DNA from 4 places in the Cobetia sp. 4B genome. Region 1 is predicted to be linked to each of the others. Evidence: predicted binding sites of a transcription regulator. Region 1 holds the regulator's gene; each other region holds the start of a gene.
What was found. The regulator sigma-54, encoded in region 1, starts transcription at its own class of promoters, with help from an activator protein. The targets are predictions, from matches to a motif close to TGGCACNNNNNTTGCTNT.
Positions count from the first base shown of each region.

Region 2: glnL (nitrogen regulation protein NR(II)) is a predicted target of sigma-54. The motif match lies at 1,177-1,194, and genes of this name have one in related genera.
Region 3: H2O77_RS08575 (DUF3305 domain-containing protein) is a predicted target of sigma-54. The motif match lies at 2,696-2,713, and genes of this name have one in related genera.
Region 4: H2O77_RS07335 (putative urea ABC transporter substrate-binding protein) is a predicted target of sigma-54. The motif match lies at 1,877-1,894, and genes of this name have one in related genera.

Region 1 covers NZ_CP059843.1:813,772-817,939, reverse strand. The annotation lists gene lptB (LPS export ABC transporter ATP-binding protein) at 1-181, shown strand, start outside; gene H2O77_RS03435 (RNA polymerase factor sigma-54) at 415-1,863, shown strand; gene raiA (ribosome-associated translation inhibitor RaiA) at 2,524-2,832, shown strand; gene H2O77_RS03425 (PTS sugar transporter subunit IIA) at 2,842-3,312, shown strand; gene rapZ (RNase adapter RapZ) at 3,450-4,168, shown strand, end outside.
Region 2 covers NZ_CP059843.1:4,199,813-4,203,980, reverse strand. The annotation lists gene H2O77_RS17290 (DUF4124 domain-containing protein) at 259-951, shown strand; gene glnL (nitrogen regulation protein NR(II)) at 1,214-2,308, shown strand; gene ntrC (nitrogen regulation protein NR(I)) at 2,305-3,714, shown strand; gene H2O77_RS17275 (deoxyguanosinetriphosphate triphosphohydrolase) at 3,866-4,168, shown strand, end outside.
Region 3 covers NZ_CP059843.1:2,032,877-2,037,044, forward strand. The annotation lists gene H2O77_RS08565 (4Fe-4S dicluster domain-containing protein) at 1-761, opposite strand, end outside; gene H2O77_RS08570 (DUF3306 domain-containing protein) at 1,282-2,079, opposite strand; gene H2O77_RS08575 (DUF3305 domain-containing protein) at 2,076-2,633, opposite strand; gene H2O77_RS08580 (formate dehydrogenase accessory sulfurtransferase FdhD) at 2,842-3,777, shown strand; gene H2O77_RS08585 (helix-turn-helix transcriptional regulator) at 3,777-4,168, shown strand, end outside.
Region 4 covers NZ_CP059843.1:1,722,695-1,726,862, forward strand. The annotation lists gene H2O77_RS07330 (ABC transporter permease subunit) at 1-411, opposite strand, end outside; gene H2O77_RS07335 (putative urea ABC transporter substrate-binding protein) at 520-1,668, opposite strand; guanidine-I (ykkC/yxkD leader) riboswitch at 1,722-1,830, opposite strand; gene H2O77_RS07340 (DUF262 domain-containing protein) at 2,101-3,702, shown strand.

The DNA of each region.
Region 1 (4,168 bases):
ACTGCGCGATCGTGGCATCGGTGTGCTGATCACCGACCACAACGTGCGCGAGACACTCGATATCTGTGACACCGCCTATATCGTCGGCGATGGCCAGATCATCGCCCACGGTGACGCGGACTCCATCCTGGCCAACCAGCAGGTGCGCGACGTCTACCTGGGTCACGAGTTCACGCTCTAGGGTCAGCGGCTGCGCTGAGTCCTCGCGAGGCAAAAGCTTCAAAAGCCGCTGCGTGATTTTATCGCGTAGCGGCTTTTTCATGTCTGACATCAGACGCATGCATGACGTCCATACCACCTTGGTGGAAACATGGCATGCAAGTTGCTTGAATATTCACGACAACCACTTGTCAGTGCCCCGAGTCACGGTATAGCGTAGTAAGCACGTTCCTTTGCCGTGAATTGACTGACTCCATGAAACCCACCCTGCAACTCCGCCTCGGCACCTCGCTGACCATGACGCCGCAGCTCCAGCAAGCGATCCAGCTGCTGCAGCTGTCGACGCTCGACCTGCGTCAGGAGATTCAGCAAGCCCTCGAGTCCAACCCCATGTTGGAGCTCGACGAGGACTACGAGTCGCTGGATGTCGTCGAGACACAGGATTCGAGCGAGATCTCCACTGCCGACTCCTCGAGCGAGATTCCCGAGGAATACCCCCTCGACAGTGACTGGTCGGACCTCTACCAGGACCACGCCGGTAGCCTGACCAGCTCCGGCAGTGGCAGCGGGAGTGAAGAAGGGCCGGACTTCGATCGCAATACCAGCGTCGAGAGCCTGCAGGACCACCTGCGCTGGCAGCTGGCGATGACCGACCTCGATGGCCGTGAAAGCCAGATGGCGGAGAGCCTGATCGATGCCGTCGACGGTGCCGGCTATCTGAGCCTGTCTCTCGATGAGCTGGTCGATGGCCTGCGTGGCCAGGGCCTGCCCGGCCTCAAGGCCTCCGAGCTCGAGCAGGTATTGCTGCGTATGCAGCAGTTCGACCCGACCGGCGTCTTCGCCCGTGACCTACGCGAATGCCTGCTGCTACAACTGGCGCTGCTGCCGGATGATCTGCCGCTGCTGGCGCAGGCACGCCGCCTGGTACGTCAATTCCTCGAGGCACTGGGCAACGATGATCGCAAGCTGCTCAAGCGCCGCCTGAGCCTTGACGATGACGAGCTGGACCACGTCATCCGCCTGGTGCGCGCGCTCGATCCGCGTCCGGCATCCGCCTGGGGCGAGCCCGCCAGCGATTACGTGATCCCTGATCTGCTGGTGCGCCATACCCGCCATGGCTGGCAGGTCGAGCTCAACCCGGAAGCGCTGCCCAAGCTGCGCATCCAGCCGGAATACGCCGCGCTGATCAAGCGTGCCGACAAGTCCGCCGACAACACCTTTCTCAAGGACAACCTGCAGGAAGCCCGCTGGCTGATGAAGAGCCTGTCATCGCGCAATGACACCCTGCTCAAGGTCGGCCGCGAGATCATGGCGCGCCAGATCGACTTCCTCGAGCAAGGCGAGGAAGGCATGAAGCCGCTGATTCTGGCCAACATCGCCGAAGTGGTCGAGATGCACGAATCGACCATCTCGCGGGTCACTACCCAGAAGTACATCCACACCCCGCGCGGCGTCTTCGAGCTCAAGTTCTTCTTCTCGAGCCAGGTCGGTGGCAGCGGCAGTGGCGACGCCCACTCAAGCACCGCCATTCGTGCCCGCATCCGCAAGCTGATCGCGGAAGAGCCGGCCCGCAAGCCTCTCTCCGACTCACGGCTGGTCGATCTGCTCGCCAGCGATGGCATCGAGGTCGCACGCCGTACCGTGGCCAAGTATCGCGAAGCGATGGGCATCCCCTCCTCCAGCGAGCGCAAGCGTCTGGCCTGACGCGTCACCTGCGGCTGCCATGCCCTGCTCTCACCTCCACAATGGCAGCCGCCGCCAACCTCAAGCGTTGGCTTTTCCGCTCATCAGCCTCTGACTTCGCGGGCAGTGGTGCGCCTGTCGCGCGCCATGTCATTCCGGCAACCGCTCGTCAATTGCCCGTCATGGCCCATGACAGCGCGCAGAATGACGGCAAAAAAACGCCGTTCCGGCAGCGTCATTTACCGTCAATCGCATGTTTTTAAAGTCACTTTTGCGCGTATTGCACCTGGAAGACACCCGAAGAACCTCCCGGAACGCCGCTTGCTCCACGCAATCGAATCGTCTGAAAGGCGACGTACATGCAGGGATTGGCGACGAAAACCCGCCTTCTTGCGCGTCTTTCACGCACCACCCGCCAGACATGCCCTTGAAGTCCACTCCGTTACCCCTCACTGAGTTGAAGACAAGCACTGAACCACGATGCAGCGCAGCGTTGATCTTTGCGCAAAGCTTGGGCATTGTCGGTACAGACGCTCACGACATCTGACGCCACTGGCAAGGGTGCGAAAACATCGCCAGACGGTGGCCGTCAAGCCTGTTGCAGAGCGTCCGATCAGGGTTTGCTCGTAGTCAAAAAGGGTTACAATTGAATGGCAACCCGCTGGATAAAGGAGCGTGTCCATGCAAGTGAATATCACCGGGCATCATGTGGAACTTACCGATCCTCTCCGCGATTACGTCAACGAGAAGCTCGCTCGCCTCGAACGGCATTACGACAACATCACCAATGTTCAGGTGACACTGTCGATCGAGAAGGAGCGCCAGCAGGCTGCCTGCACCTTGCACGCGGCAGGCGCTGACCTCCACGCCCTGGCAGAAGACCCCAACATGTACGCTGCCATCGACGCGCTCGCCGACAAGCTGGATCGCCAGCTGGTCAAACACAAGGAAAAGTCCCAGGCTCGCTCTCAGGGCACCGGGACCCGTTGACCTTCAGCCATGACACTTGATCAGATCCTTCCCCCCGAGCGCACGCTGTACGGTGTCCCCGGGGGGAGCAAGAAGCGGGTGCTTGAATTCTTCAGCACCTTCATCGCACAGAACATTCCCAGCCTGGATAGCCAGGAAGTCTTCTCGCGCCTGATCGGGCGCGAAAGACTGGGGTCGACCGGCATTGGCCACGGTGTGGCCGTGCCCCATGCACGCAGCCCGCATTGCAAGACGCCAATCGCTGCGTTTCTGAAGCTCGGTGAACCCATCGACTTCGATGCCATCGACGGAGAACCCATCGATCTGCTGTTCGTGCTGCTGGTGCCTGAGGAAGCGGATGAGACCCATCTGACGCTGCTCGGGCAGGTCGCGGAATTGCTCAATTCCCCGACCAATCGCTCGGCCCTGCGCCAGGCAGACAGCCAGCGTGCACTCTTTGAGGCATTGACCCAAGCCATCGCCGAATTACCGGCGCGCTGAATGACAGGCCCGGACATCGTCCGGGCTTTCGTCTTGCTGGCCTTCCATCGGCCGACGTACAGCGCACTGATAGCGGGCAGCCCTCTGCCCCACCCCTGCATTCTTTCGACGTTGACCTCGCCCTTGGAGAGCACTTCATGAAGATCGTGATCATCAGCGGCCGCTCCGGCTCCGGGAAATCCATCGCTCTCCAGGCGCTGGAAGATATTGGCTACTACGCCATCGACAATCTGCCCGGCATGCTGCTGGCGCCACTGGTCGATCAGCTCGAAAAGGACAGCCCGGCGCGTCGGCGCATCGCGGTCTCCATCGATGCCCGCAACCTGCCGGAAGCCTTGACCCGCTTCCCCGAATTGCTCGACAACGTCCGCCAGAGCGGCATGGACGTGCAGGTCGTCTACCTGACAACCGATTCGCGAGTGCTGCTGGAACGCTACTCGGCGACCCGTCGTCGTCACCCTCTGACGCGCGACAACGACCACACCCTGGCCGAGGCCATCGAGATCGAGCAGAAGACGCTTGCTCCCATTCGCCAGAAGGCCGATCTGGTCATCGACTCGACCAACCTGAGCGTGCACGACCTGCGCTCGCGCATCACCGAGCAGGTCGCCCAGCACAGCTCCCGCCACCTGACGCTGACCTTTGAATCCTTCGGCTTCAAGCATGGCGTGCCGACCGATGCCGACATGGTGTTCGATGCCCGCTGCCTGCCCAACCCGTATTGGGACATCAATCTGCGCGGCGATACCGGTCGCGACGACAGCGTGGCCGAATTCCTGCAACGCTACCCCACCGTCCAGGCGATGCATGACGATATCGCCGGCTGGCTGGAACGCTGGCTGCCCGCCTATCAGGA
Region 2 (4,168 bases), 930 kb from region 1:
ATCCTTTGCTCTGCCCCTGATCCTTTTCCCTGAGATCGGCCATGCTGCTGACAGATATGCAGGGCGCGGTGGTAGCCTTGCGTGACAGTCAATGCACACAGGCGTCTTGTCGAAGGCCCCAAATGCTGGCATCAACGCGGTAAGCTTTGTAACTTGTTAGCCTTGTCATCAGGCTGCAGGATCGCCTGTCGATAGACCCAACCCGCTGGAGCTGCCTGCGGCTTCTGGCCTCCCATGACTCTCTTCAGGAATCTTCGGATGTGGCCCTTCGTATCCTCCCTGCGCGTCGCGAACCCCGCGACTGACTCGCGTGCACTGCCAGCAGCGCGCCCCGAGCCACTGCAGTGCCTGCTGCTGGCAGCGACGCTGATGCTGTCGAGCCTGTCGTTCGATCTTCAGGCGGCCCAGGTCTATCGTCACGTCGATGCCAACGGCAACGTGGTCTTCAGTGATCAGCCTGCGGGCGGCAGCAAGGTGCAGCTGACGCCGCTCAGCGTGGTGCCGTCGACGGAATCCCTGCCGCCGCGACGCAGCACGCCGTCGCGCGTGAGTTCTTCCTCATCCAGCGAGAGCACCCGCACCCGGGCGCCTGCGGTGGATGTGGCCTTCCGTGGCTATACCACCTTCACCATCCAGAGCCCGTCCAACGAGGAGACGCTGCAGACCGGGCAGGCGGGCAATCTGGCGGTGCGCCTGGGGATCGAGCCCAAGCTGCGCCCGGAAGACAAGGTGCGCGTGACCGTGGACGGTGCGCCGTCTCAATCCGCCATGCACAGCACCGTCTTCATGGTGCCGGCGCTGGAGCGTGGCAAGCATGTCATCCAGGCGGAGCTGCTGGATTCCACCGGCCGCGTGCGCCAGACCAGTGAGCCGAAGGTGGTCTATGTGCAGCGCGCCAGCGTCAATCTGCCTCGCAACCCCAACAACCCTGCCAATGCTGGTGGTGGCTAGCAGCGTCTGGGCGGCCTTTTTCTTCGCGCGTTTCTCCTTCGCTGACAGGCCGCCTTCGGGCGGCTTTTTCGTGTCTGGGCCAGTCGATGTCGGGCCGCCTGGCGGCGAAGTGAGGCAACGCGGGTTCGAGCGCGATTTTTCGCCTGCACCATTTTGGTGCCAAGATGAGGGGCCAGAAATGGTTGCACAGCATCGGACGCCGTGTTCTCGGTGCCTGCACCAGACTGGCGCGGTTATTGCAGAACAGGGAGACGTACTGCAGATGGCGAACAAACCCATGCATCAACGACTGCTCGAACACCTGAACACTGCCGTGGTGGTGCTGGACTCACAGCTGCAGATGGTCTGGATGAATCCCGCCGCGGAGACGCTGCTGGCGGTGAGTCTGGCGCGTGTGAAGGGCAGTACGCCCGACAACATGACCGGGCTGGATGACACCCTGATCAATGTGCTGCGCAAGGCGCTGGAGGAACAGCACCCCTACACCCAGCGTGAGGCCGAGATCATCAACGCGGCCAATGAAGCGCTGACGGTGGATTTCACCGCGACGCCCATCAGCGCCAATGAACTGCTGGTCGAGATAGAACCGCGTGACCGCCTGATGCAGATCTCGCGCGAAGAAGCGCTGATCGCCCGCCAGGAGGCGGTCAAGGTGCTGACGCGTGGTCTCGCGCATGAGGTCAAGAATCCGCTCGGCGGCATTCGTGGCGCCGCCCAGCTGCTCGAACGTGATCTGCCCGAACCGCAGATGGTGGAGTTCACGCGCATCATCATCGAGGAGGTGGACCGCCTGCGTGATCTGGTCGATCGCATGCTCGGGCCGAACCGGCCGCCGCTGCAGGCGCCGGTCAATGTGCATGCGGTGACCGAGCGGGTGCGGGCCTTGCTGCAGGCGGAAGGCAGCGCCATCACCTTGAGCGCCGACTACGACCCGAGCCTGCCGGAGGTGATCGGCGACGAAGGCCAGCTGATCCAGGCGGTGCTCAACATCGCGCGCAATGCCACCCAGGCCCTCAATGAGCAGCCACAGCCCGATTCACCGCAGCCTGACGCCGCTCCCTACGAGATCACGCTGCGGACCCGCGCTCGTCGTCAGTTCACGCTGGGCCATGAGCGCCACCGGCTGGTCTGCGAGCTGGCGATCATCGACAACGGCCCCGGCATTCCGGAGAGCCTGCGCGAGACGCTGTTCTACCCGATGGTCTCGGGGCGCGCCGAAGGCTCAGGGCTCGGGCTGTCGATCGCCCAGGGCATCCTGCACCAGCATCAGGGGCTGATCGAGTGTGACTCGCGCCCCGGCCATACCGAATTCCGATTACTCATTCCGCTAGCCGGCACTTCTGGAGATCACACATGAGCGAGACTGCCCGCGTCTGTATCGTCGATGACGACCGTGCCATTCGCTGGGTGCTGGAGCGCGCTCTGGCACAACCCGACCTCGAGGTGGAAACCTTCGAGCGTGCCGATCAGGCCGAAGCCAGCATCATGCGCCAGTGCCCGGATGTCCTGATCACCGATATCCGCATGCCCGGAACCGATGGGCTCGACCTGATGGCGCGCGTGCGCGAGAAGTACCCGGACCTGCCCGTCATCGTGATGACGGCGCATTCCGACCTCGACAGCGCCGTGGCCTCTTATCAGGGCGGCGCCTTCGAATACCTGCCCAAGCCGTTCGATGTCGATGAAGCGCTGGCGCTGGTACGGCGCGCCGTGGCACATGCCCGTGAATCCAAGGCGCCCGCCGCCGTGCCGGAAGGGCTGACCAAGGAAATCATCGGCGAAGCGCCGGCGATGCAGGAAGTCTTTCGCGCCATCGGCCGCCTGTCTCAGTCGCATATCACCGTCTTGATCAACGGCGAGTCCGGTACCGGCAAGGAGCGCGTGGCCCAGGCGCTGCATCAGCACTCGCCGCGCGCCGCCAAGCCGTTCATCGCGCTCAACATGGCCGCGATTCCCAAGGACCTGATGGAATCGGAGCTGTTCGGCCACGAGAAGGGCGCCTTCACCGGCGCCACGGCGCTGCGCCGCGGGCGCTTCGAGCAGGCCGATGGCGGCACGCTGTTCCTCGATGAGATCGGTGACATGCCCGCCGAGACCCAGACCCGCCTGCTGCGCGTGCTGGCCGATGGCGAGTTCTATCGTGTCGGTGGCATCACGCCGGTCAAGGTCGACGTGCGCATCATCGCCGCGACGCACCAGCACCTGGAAAAGCTGGTCGAGGATGGGCGTTTCCGTGAGGATCTCTTCCACCGCCTCAACGTGATTCGCGTGCATCTGCCGCGCCTGTCGGAGCGCCGCGAAGACATTCCACGCCTGATGAGCCACTTCCTGGGCGAGGCCGCGCGTGAGCTGTCGACCGAACCCAAGGTGCTGACGGAGGCCGCGGAGAAACACCTGACGCGCTTCGACTGGCCGGGCAACGTGCGCCAGCTCGAGAACACCTGTCGCTGGCTGACGGTGATGGCCTCGGGGCGTGAAGTGATGATCGAGGACCTGCCGCCGGAGCTGCGCGATGCCAGCGGCACCGAGGCGGCCTCCGGCGATTGGCGTGGTGCCTTCCGCGAATGGGCGGACCGCGCACTCGCCGCCGGCCACACCCATCTGCTGGAAGAGGCGGTGCCCGACTTCGAGCGCATCCTGATCGAGACGGCTCTCAAGCATACCGGTGGCCGCAAGGGCGAAGCCGCCGAGCTGCTGGGCTGGGGCCGCAACACCCTGACCCGCAAGCTCAAGGTGCTGCTGCCGGCGCTGGCCGAGGACTGAGGACAGCCTGAGCGGGTTTGAGGAAGGCCTGAGCGGGCTGGAGACAAGGAGAACAGGGTGCCACAATCCCTGTTCTCTTTTTTTATGCGCGTCATTCACCTGTTATCTGCTCGCCGGCGCCAGTGCTCGGCGCCTGCCAAGGAGTTGCCTGATGTCATCGATGAGCTGGGAGCGACTGCTGGAACCGAGTCGCCTGCATGACGCACCGGGCACCGTATCGCGTGAGATGGGGCGGACTCCCTTCCACAAGGACCACGACCGCATCGTGTTCGCGGGCTCCTTCCGTCGCCTGGGGCGCAAGACCCAGGTCCACCCGCTGACCGACAACGACCACATCCACACGCGGCTGACTCACTCGCTGGAGGTCGGCTGTGTCGGTCGCTCGCTGGGCATGATGGTCGGCGAGAAGCTCAAGGAGCAGTTGCCCGACTGGATCACGCCGTCGGATCTCGGC
Region 3 (4,168 bases), 1.2 Mb from region 1:
CGACCGGCCACCGAGAAGATGGCATCGGCGCTGCAGGACGACAGGCAACGCGTACAGCCGATATTGCCGGCACTGGAGTGAGCGCAGGTATCGAGATTGACGGTCACGTAATTCGGTTTGTCGAAATTGCCGATCAGGCCTGCGAACTGCATCGCCCAGGCGGTCAGCTGTGACAGTGATTGCTGGGAGGCTTCGGCATCGGCGACCAGCTGATCCAGCTCAGCGATGACGTCCGCACCGGCTTGCAGATAGCCGGGCGGTGGCAGTTCCGCCTGGTTGAGCGGCTGGCTGGACAGGTCGGCGATCAGGTCGAAATGGGTCGCGCTGCCGGTACCTTGCGGCACCAGCGCGGCAGCCAGATTGACGCCATCACTGGCAAGGATGAACTGGCCGAGGTGACCGCTCAGCGCGAGCATGTCACGCGGGGCACTGTGCGCAGGCAGCGACTCACTGGCGGCGAGATGCTGTTCATCCATCGTCACCAGCGCACTGTTGTCCTGCTCACTGATCAAGAGTGCCACCGGCAGCTGAGCGGTGGCCGGCAGGCGGGTCAGCAGACTCGCCAGTGCTCGCACTCGCGCCTCGCTGCCGATGATCACGGTGCGTCCCTGACTGTGATAGCGGATGGGAGCGCTACCGGCATCCGTCGCCAACAGCGGCAGACTGGAGGCAGGCGAGCCACCCATGGCGGATGACAGGGCGCGTTGGCGTGCTTGTTGATTGAGGGCGCGCTGAGCGCTCTCGAGGCTTGAGCTGAGCATCCTCATCCTTATTCGGTCGTGGCGGACCTTGCATGCAAGCTGCCGTCAGGTGGCACGCGGATGATGCAGGTCCCGGTCGTCGCTGATTCTCGCGGTCTCTCGCGGTCTTTCGCGGTCAGAGCCGGGTCGGCGATCGACAGTCGTTCAGTGGGGGATTCATGACAGGCCAACCATCTTTGCATGCTGTTGATGACATTGCCGTTTTCACGCCCGGCGAGAAGAGGGGCGCGGTCAGGTCGCGCAGGCACTCATCAGCGCAGACGGTTGACGCCAGTCATCATCTTCAAGGGTTGGCATGTCATGCTGAATCTTGCATGTGCGTTGCAGTCAGTGCGCCTTGATGAGGCGCGTCAGGGTGACCCATGAGGCATCAGGATGACCTCGACCAGACGTGTCCGGCTTTATCATGGGTCATAATGACTCATGCTGGTTGTGCGGCGCGTCATCCTGACGCCCTGGCGTCCTGAGCCCTGACGCGCTCAGCCCTGGCGCTGGAGGCGCTTATGGGGCCAGCCCCGAGTCACGGCTTGTGGTGGGCGCCGCCTTCATCATCTGACGTGGGAGTTGGCTCGCGCGAGTCTTCCGCAGGCATCGCTTGCGGGTCAGGCGACTCGAGTATCTCGTCGCTGGGCGTCGCGTGTGACTCGCCCACTGGCGCCTCACCGTCAGGCGCCTGCTCGGCGATCTGGTCGTCTGTCTCCTGCGCCGTTTCCGCCTGGGGTGTCTCGCTTGCCTCATCGAGCTTTTCCAGGCCTTCTTCGACCTTGCGGGTCCAGCTGCGCAGCGTGTCGGCGACACCTTCGGCGAGTGGGCGCATCTGGGAGAAGTCCTGGTCGTAGTCATCCAGCCCATCGCGCACCGAGTGCTCGCCACCCATGAAGATGCGCCGCAGCGCGCGCTGGCGTAGCGCCGGGTCCACGCCGTTCTGCATGAAGGCGCTGATGTCGGCGTCTGGGGTCAGGGTGTCGGGGTCTGGCAGCTCGATGACGGGTATTTCAGCGCTGTCAGCGTCCGATGCCTGCTGATCGCTCTCGGTTGATGCCTGTTCTGCTGGTTGTTCGGCGGCCTGTTCTGTTGCCGAGGAGGGGCTATCGCCGCCCAGGGCTTCGTGCTGCGAGCCGCTCGCTGCAGGGGTGTCAGCGCTGTTGTCAGAGGCGACTCCCGCCTGTGACGGCGGGAGGGTGTCGCTTTTGGTTCCCTCTGTGCTGTCCGGCTGTGCCAGTTGGTCTTCACGTCGGCTGTCGCCTTGCTTGCGGCGTGACCAGCGCGAGAACAGGCCTTCATGGGCAGGGCTTGCGTTATCGTCGTGCTGGCTCATGACGTGCTTTCCTTACCATCACCGGGCTGATGCGTCTTGTCGGGCATCGCGGCGTGCTGCTCTGCCTGACTGGCGCGCCCGGCGCCCTTGCGTTTCTTCTTCTTGCCTTCGTCGAGTCGTTCACCGTGACGCGCGAGGTAGGCTTCCAGCCACACCATCAAGGCCGGTGGCATCGGCACGTCCAGCACCAGCTGGTCGCCATCCATCCAATGCGATGCCACTTCCTGACAGGCCGTCACCACGCGGGGCTGCATGCCGTCGGCTTCGCGCTCATCGCATTGGACGAACAGACGCGGCTGCTCGCAGCGCAGGTTGTAGCGGTAATCGGTGCGCTCGGTGAGGTGAAGCTGCAGCGGCAGGATGCGGCGATGCGCTACCTCATCAGCGGAGGCGGGCTCCGCTACGTGCGATTCCGTCTCTGGCGTTGCAGAGGGCGAGAGGTCGGCAATTCGCCAGGTGTCGATGCTGAAACGCCCCAGCTTCTGCGTGGTGGGCGCCAGGGTGACGCTCAACCAGCGGGTGTCGTCACTGCGGGGAGGGATGGATTCAGACATGGCTTCCTTGTTCACTGCTGTACCCGCAAGCGGGTCTGAAAAGAATGCTGCGATGGTGCTAGTGTGCAAGATACATGCCGGCGCATGCGATATCAGGGTCACCGTCAGTCAGTGCGGGGACAGCTCTGCCATCAGACTGGTACTCTACGGCGATTCAGCGCAAGAATTGCCATTCCAACCGGCTCGATCAGGGAGACCCGAGTTCATGATGCCCTCTGCACGGCCAGCGATCAGTCGCGCCACACTACCCACTACGCTGGACATCGAAGTCATGGATGAGCGCGGTGAGCGCCATCAGCAGTCCATTGCCGCCGAGCGCTCGCTGACCATCTATCTCAATCGACGCGAGATCGTCACCTTGATGACTCTGGGTGCCGAACCTGAGGCGCTGGTGGCCGGTTATCTGCGCAATCAGGGCCTGCTGGGTGAGCTTGAGGACCTCGAGGCGCTGCAGGTGGACTGGGAAGTCGAGAGCGCCTCGGTGGTGACGCGTCATCTGCCCGAGGATATCGAGCAGCGCCTCGGCAAGCGCACCGTGACTACCGGCTGTGGGCAGGGCACGGTGTTCGGCAATCTGCTGGAGCGCCAATCACTGGCCGCGCTGGACGCAGGCCCCTTCAGTCAGGCCTTGTTGTATCGCCTGCTGGAGGCGCTGGCGGCGCACAACGCGACCTATCGCAAGGCCGGTGCGGTTCACGGTTGCGCCCTGTGTCGGGATGATGAAGTGCTGGCGTTCATCGAGGATGTCGGCCGCCACAACGCCGTCGATACGCTGGCGGGGCTGAGCTGGTTGGCGCCCCTGAGTGATGATGCCAGTGATTATCAGGGGGCCAACATCTTCTACACCACCGGTCGTCTGACTTCCGAGATGGTACTGAAGGTGGCTCAAGCGGGGATCTCGGTGCTGGTCTCACGCTCCGGTGTCACGCAGAAGGGAGTGGAGCTGGCGGAACGCTTTGGCGTGCTGTTGATCGCGCGCGCCAAGGGGCGCCACTTCCAGGCGGTGGACCCTGCCGGGCGGCTGGTGCTGGACGCCATCCCGCCGCTGCGTGCCGGCGACGCTCTCAAGTCATCGCGCCATGACGCGTCAGGCAAGCCATCTTCATCAGACGGCGCAGCCGGTCACGACAAGGGGGCACAGTGATGAGTCGTCTCTCTTCGCCGCTGGGCGTCACACCCTCACAGGGCTTTACCTCTGAACTCGGCGCACCTTCGGGTGGCTCTGTCGCTGAGTCTTCAGGCGAGCCCCTGAATGCGGCCACCGGCCGGCAGGCTCCGGTCCCCCACGACAACCCCTTTCTGACGGTGCAGGAAGTCGCGCGTCTGCTGCATCTCAATGAGAAGAAGATCTATCAGCTGGCCAGTGACGGCACCATGCCGGCGACCAAGGTGACCGGCAAGTGGTTGTTTCCGCGGCGCCTGGTGGAGCAATGGATTCTCGAGTCCAGCCATCATGGTGTGCTGGCGGATCGCCTGATGATCACCGGCAGTGATGACCCGCTGCTGGCCGCACTCTCCATGCGCCTCAATCAGCA
Region 4 (4,168 bases), 910 kb from region 1:
GCCGGTACCGAAGGCGATGAACAGGATCGGTAGAATCGCCATCGGCGGAATCAGGGACAGCACGGTGATCAGCGGTGACAGCTTGGCACGCAGCAGCGGCAGGCCACCGGTGAGCAGGCCGACGGTCAGGCCGATCAGCGCACTGATCAGCACGCCGGCCAGCAGGCGTTCGAGACTGGCGAAGGTGTCGGTCCACAGCGGCAGGTCGCCGGTGCGCACGTTGACCTCGGTGGCCAGTCGCGAGAACGACTCGCCCATGGCGGCGAAGGACGGCAGCAGGCGGTCATTCGGGTTGTCGAGCAGTCGCTGGTTGGACTGCACGATGTAGAGGATGGCCAGTAGCGCGAAGGGCAGGCCACCGAGCAGCCAGCGGCCACCACGGGAGGGTGTCAGATTGATCAGGCGTTTCATGCGCGGGCTCCACGGGTGCGAACGAGGGTGCGGTCGAGGAAGGCGGTCGGTTCACGTTCCGCGAGGCAGGCTGCCCCGCGGAGCGTGTGCGGCATCCACCGCGTGGCGTTACTGGCTGTCGGCCAGTGCGGCGGTGTAGCTCGGGTCGAAGCGAAGCATCACGTTGCCTTCATTGCCGATGACGCCGGCGGGGGTCTCGATACCGATGAAGCCGGCATCCGGGGCGCCTTCGCCCAACAGGCCCTGCGCGAAGCTGAAGTCGGCGATGTGCTGCATGGTGTCCTTGAGGCTCGGCGCATTGAAGGCGGCCACGGCCTCGGCGGGGGTGTAGTACATGTGGGTCGCGGCCAGCTGGGACTGATAGCCGGCGAGGTCGGTGCCGGCGGCATCGGCCATCTGGGAGAGGGCGGCTTCGTCACCGGCCTTCATCTTCTCCATCACCTCATACCAGGCTCCGACCAGTGCGTGGCCGAAGTCCGGGTTGTCCTTCAGCGTCTGGGTATTGACGACCATCAGGTCGAGAATCTCGCCGGGAATGTCGCTGGAATTGAAGACTTCGGTGTAGCCGGGCATCTCCTTGAGCGTGGCCAGCTGCGGGTTCCAGGTCACCACTGCCTGGGTGTCGGTGTTGCTGGCCAGCGCCACGATGTCGGCATCGCCGGTATTGGTGGTGGTCAGGTCGCGCTCGCTCATGCCGACGCTGTCCAGCGCGCGTGCCAGCAGGTAGTGGGAGACACTGAACTGCACCAGATTGACCTCGCGGTCCTTCAGGGACTCGATGGAATCGCCGTCGCGCACCATCACGCCGTCGTTGCCATCGGAGTAGTCGCCCAGAATCAGCGCGGTGGAATCGACGCTGCTGGCGGCGGGGAGGGTGAGGGCGTCCATGTTGGTCATGGCACAGCCATCGACATTGCCGGAGGTGTACTGATTGATGGACTCGACGTAATCGTTGACCTGCACCACATCGATATTGATGTCGTACTTCTTGGCCCACTTGTCGACGATGCCCTGGGTGTCCGCGTATTCCCACGGCATCCAGCCGGCATACACCGACCAGCACACGCTGAAGGAATCCTGCGCCATGGCCTGCGGGCTCAGCGATGCGCCAAGCAGCAGGGCGCCGGCCAGCGCAGCACGTCTGGAAGCGTTTCGGGAAACGGCGGATGAAGCAGATGAGACAGCAGCGGATGACACCTGGGCGCTGGCATCCGAGGGGGAAGTCGCGGACTGGGAAAGGCGAGTGAGCTGGGTCATTGTCGTTATCTCCGGCGGAAAAAGTGAGAGGCGCCGACCTTTACAGGCTTTGCGTCTCCCGGGCTTTTGTCCCGCCGTGTAACCCCCAGCTTGGAGGTCGAGTGCTCTCGGACCAGTCGTGACTGCTATCAGCCAGTCACCGGAACCCTAGCGCTCCATTGGTGTAGATTTTCGATTGTTGTATGCCTATCGGTGCCTCGGTGAGTCTCTAGCAGGAAGCGTGCCAAATAATTAAATTCTTTTTGCAGCAGTCACTTGATGGTTGGAAGTGTTGGTGATGCGCTTGAAAAGGTTGAATGATATGCACCAGGAAAAGAAATTCTTGAATTTTCTGCACAAATTTGGTGAAATTTAAAATGTTGATTATAATTAACAAGCATGTTAAGGGTAGTTTGAGCTCGTTTTTTTATTACTTATAACAAGGATGTTATTATGTCAGGTAATGTAGCTACTAGGCTTGAAACAGGAACGCCATTTCTGCGAGACTTAATCGCAGATATTAATTCTGGGCAAATTAAAGTCCCACAATTTCAACGCCAGTTTGTATGGAAGGAAGATCAAGCCCTAAAGCTTCTTGACTCTATTGCTAACAATTATCCCGTCGGAAGCTTACTCTTGTGGAGAACTAAAAACACATTGGCAGTTGAGCGAGACATAGGCGCATTTAAGTTGCCCGAAACTGATGATATGACTCCTACAGACTATGTCCTGGATGGTCAGCAAAGGTTAACTGTTATATATTCAGCGTTAGGGGTGTCTGAAGGGCATGAAGGTTTCAATGCCGTTTATGACTTGAATGAAAAGTGCTTTCTGGAAGCATTTGAAGATTTTAATCAAACACAGTTCCCACTTCGAATAATTTATAACACTACAAAGTTGTTGAATTTTAGGTCTGGCTTAGTTAGCTATCCGAATGGTGAGGAATTGCAAAAAAACTTGGACTCACTTATTGATGTAGTGACCAACTATAGAATTCCGGTTGTTACTCTTAAAGAACTTACGGTTGAAGAGGTGTGTCCTATTTTCGAAAGGATAAATAGCTCAGGTACGCGTTTATCAACTTACGATCTTATGGTTGCAGCCACCTGGAATGAAAGTTTTGATTTAAATGAAGAAGCACAGAAAATAGCATTATCGCTCAAGCCAAAAGGGTTTGATGATATTGATGGAAACTTAGTGCTCAAGTGTCTTTCATCCATTCAGTTTAAAGGGATCAAAAAAGAACAGGTTCTATCTCTAAGGAATATATCTAAAGAGGAGATGGATAAATTAGTAGAGCTCACAAAATCTGCCTTATTGAAGACCGTAGATTTGCTTAAGACTGAGTTTAAAATATATAGTTGGGATTTTTTGCCATATGAAGCTGTCGCTGTAATAATTGCTTATGTTTATTCTAAAAGAAAAACTCTTAGCAAAGAGGATATTTGTAGAATTAGAAAATGGTTTTGGATTAGCGCTTTCTCAGAGAGATACCGAGGAGCTTCTGAATCATTTGTTTCTCAAGATCTAGAAGCAATTGATGCATATATAGTTAATGGAGAAGAGCCACAGAAATCTTTTGGGAATTTACCCAAGACCGACACGTTTAAAAAATTAGCATTCCGTAGTAATAACTCTAGGTCACGTGCGTTGATCATATTGTTGGCACTAAAGTCTCCAAGAAATATTACTAACGGAGCGCTGATTGATACTGAAGTAGCACTTTCAGAGTATAATAAAAAACAGTTCCACCATGTTTACCCCAAGGCATATTTAAAAAGAGCAGGTGTGCAAGGTGAACATAATAGTTTGGCAAATTTCTGTATGCTTGCTGCTTCAGAAAATAATATTATTAGTGATGATCATCCTAATGAATATCTACCTAGATTGGTTGAAGAGTTAGGAGCTGAAGCTAAGCGTATTTTTGAATCTAATTACTTGCCTAGCCCAGACACAGTTGATTATTCTAAGCTAAGTTACTCAGAGTTTTTGGATTTAAGGTCTGAGTTAATGATGTCAGATATTAGCAAGCTTGCTGATGGTGAAAGTATATAGTTGTAAAAGTTCCCGCAGGCCCCAGAATGCAAGCGACAGAGGGGACTATGATAATGGGTTGGGAGTGGCCCAGCTCAGCCCTATTCAGCTCGTACTACGCGAGTTGGCAAAACAGTTGAATCTGCCGCTGGTGGATGGCAACGGCAATCCGCATAACACCCGTCAGCTGGGTAGCCTGGTCATCAGGGAGATTGCTCAGGAATCTACTGGATGATTCAGCTTTGAATGGTATTCAAGACGCCGGCCAGTGGCCGGCGTCTTCGTGTCATGAGCAGTTTATTTATCTGCTTTATCGGGTGCTCACAATGCAGCGTGCGACTTTCCCAAGGGGTTGCCCTTGCCGCGGCGCATGGTTGCGCGATCCGGCGCGTCGTTTCATTGTGCCTCTCACCAAAGTCTTATACGTTGGTGGTGCTTTATTAGCACATACAAAAACAAGGCTTGCTCCCGATGACCCGTGTGGTTT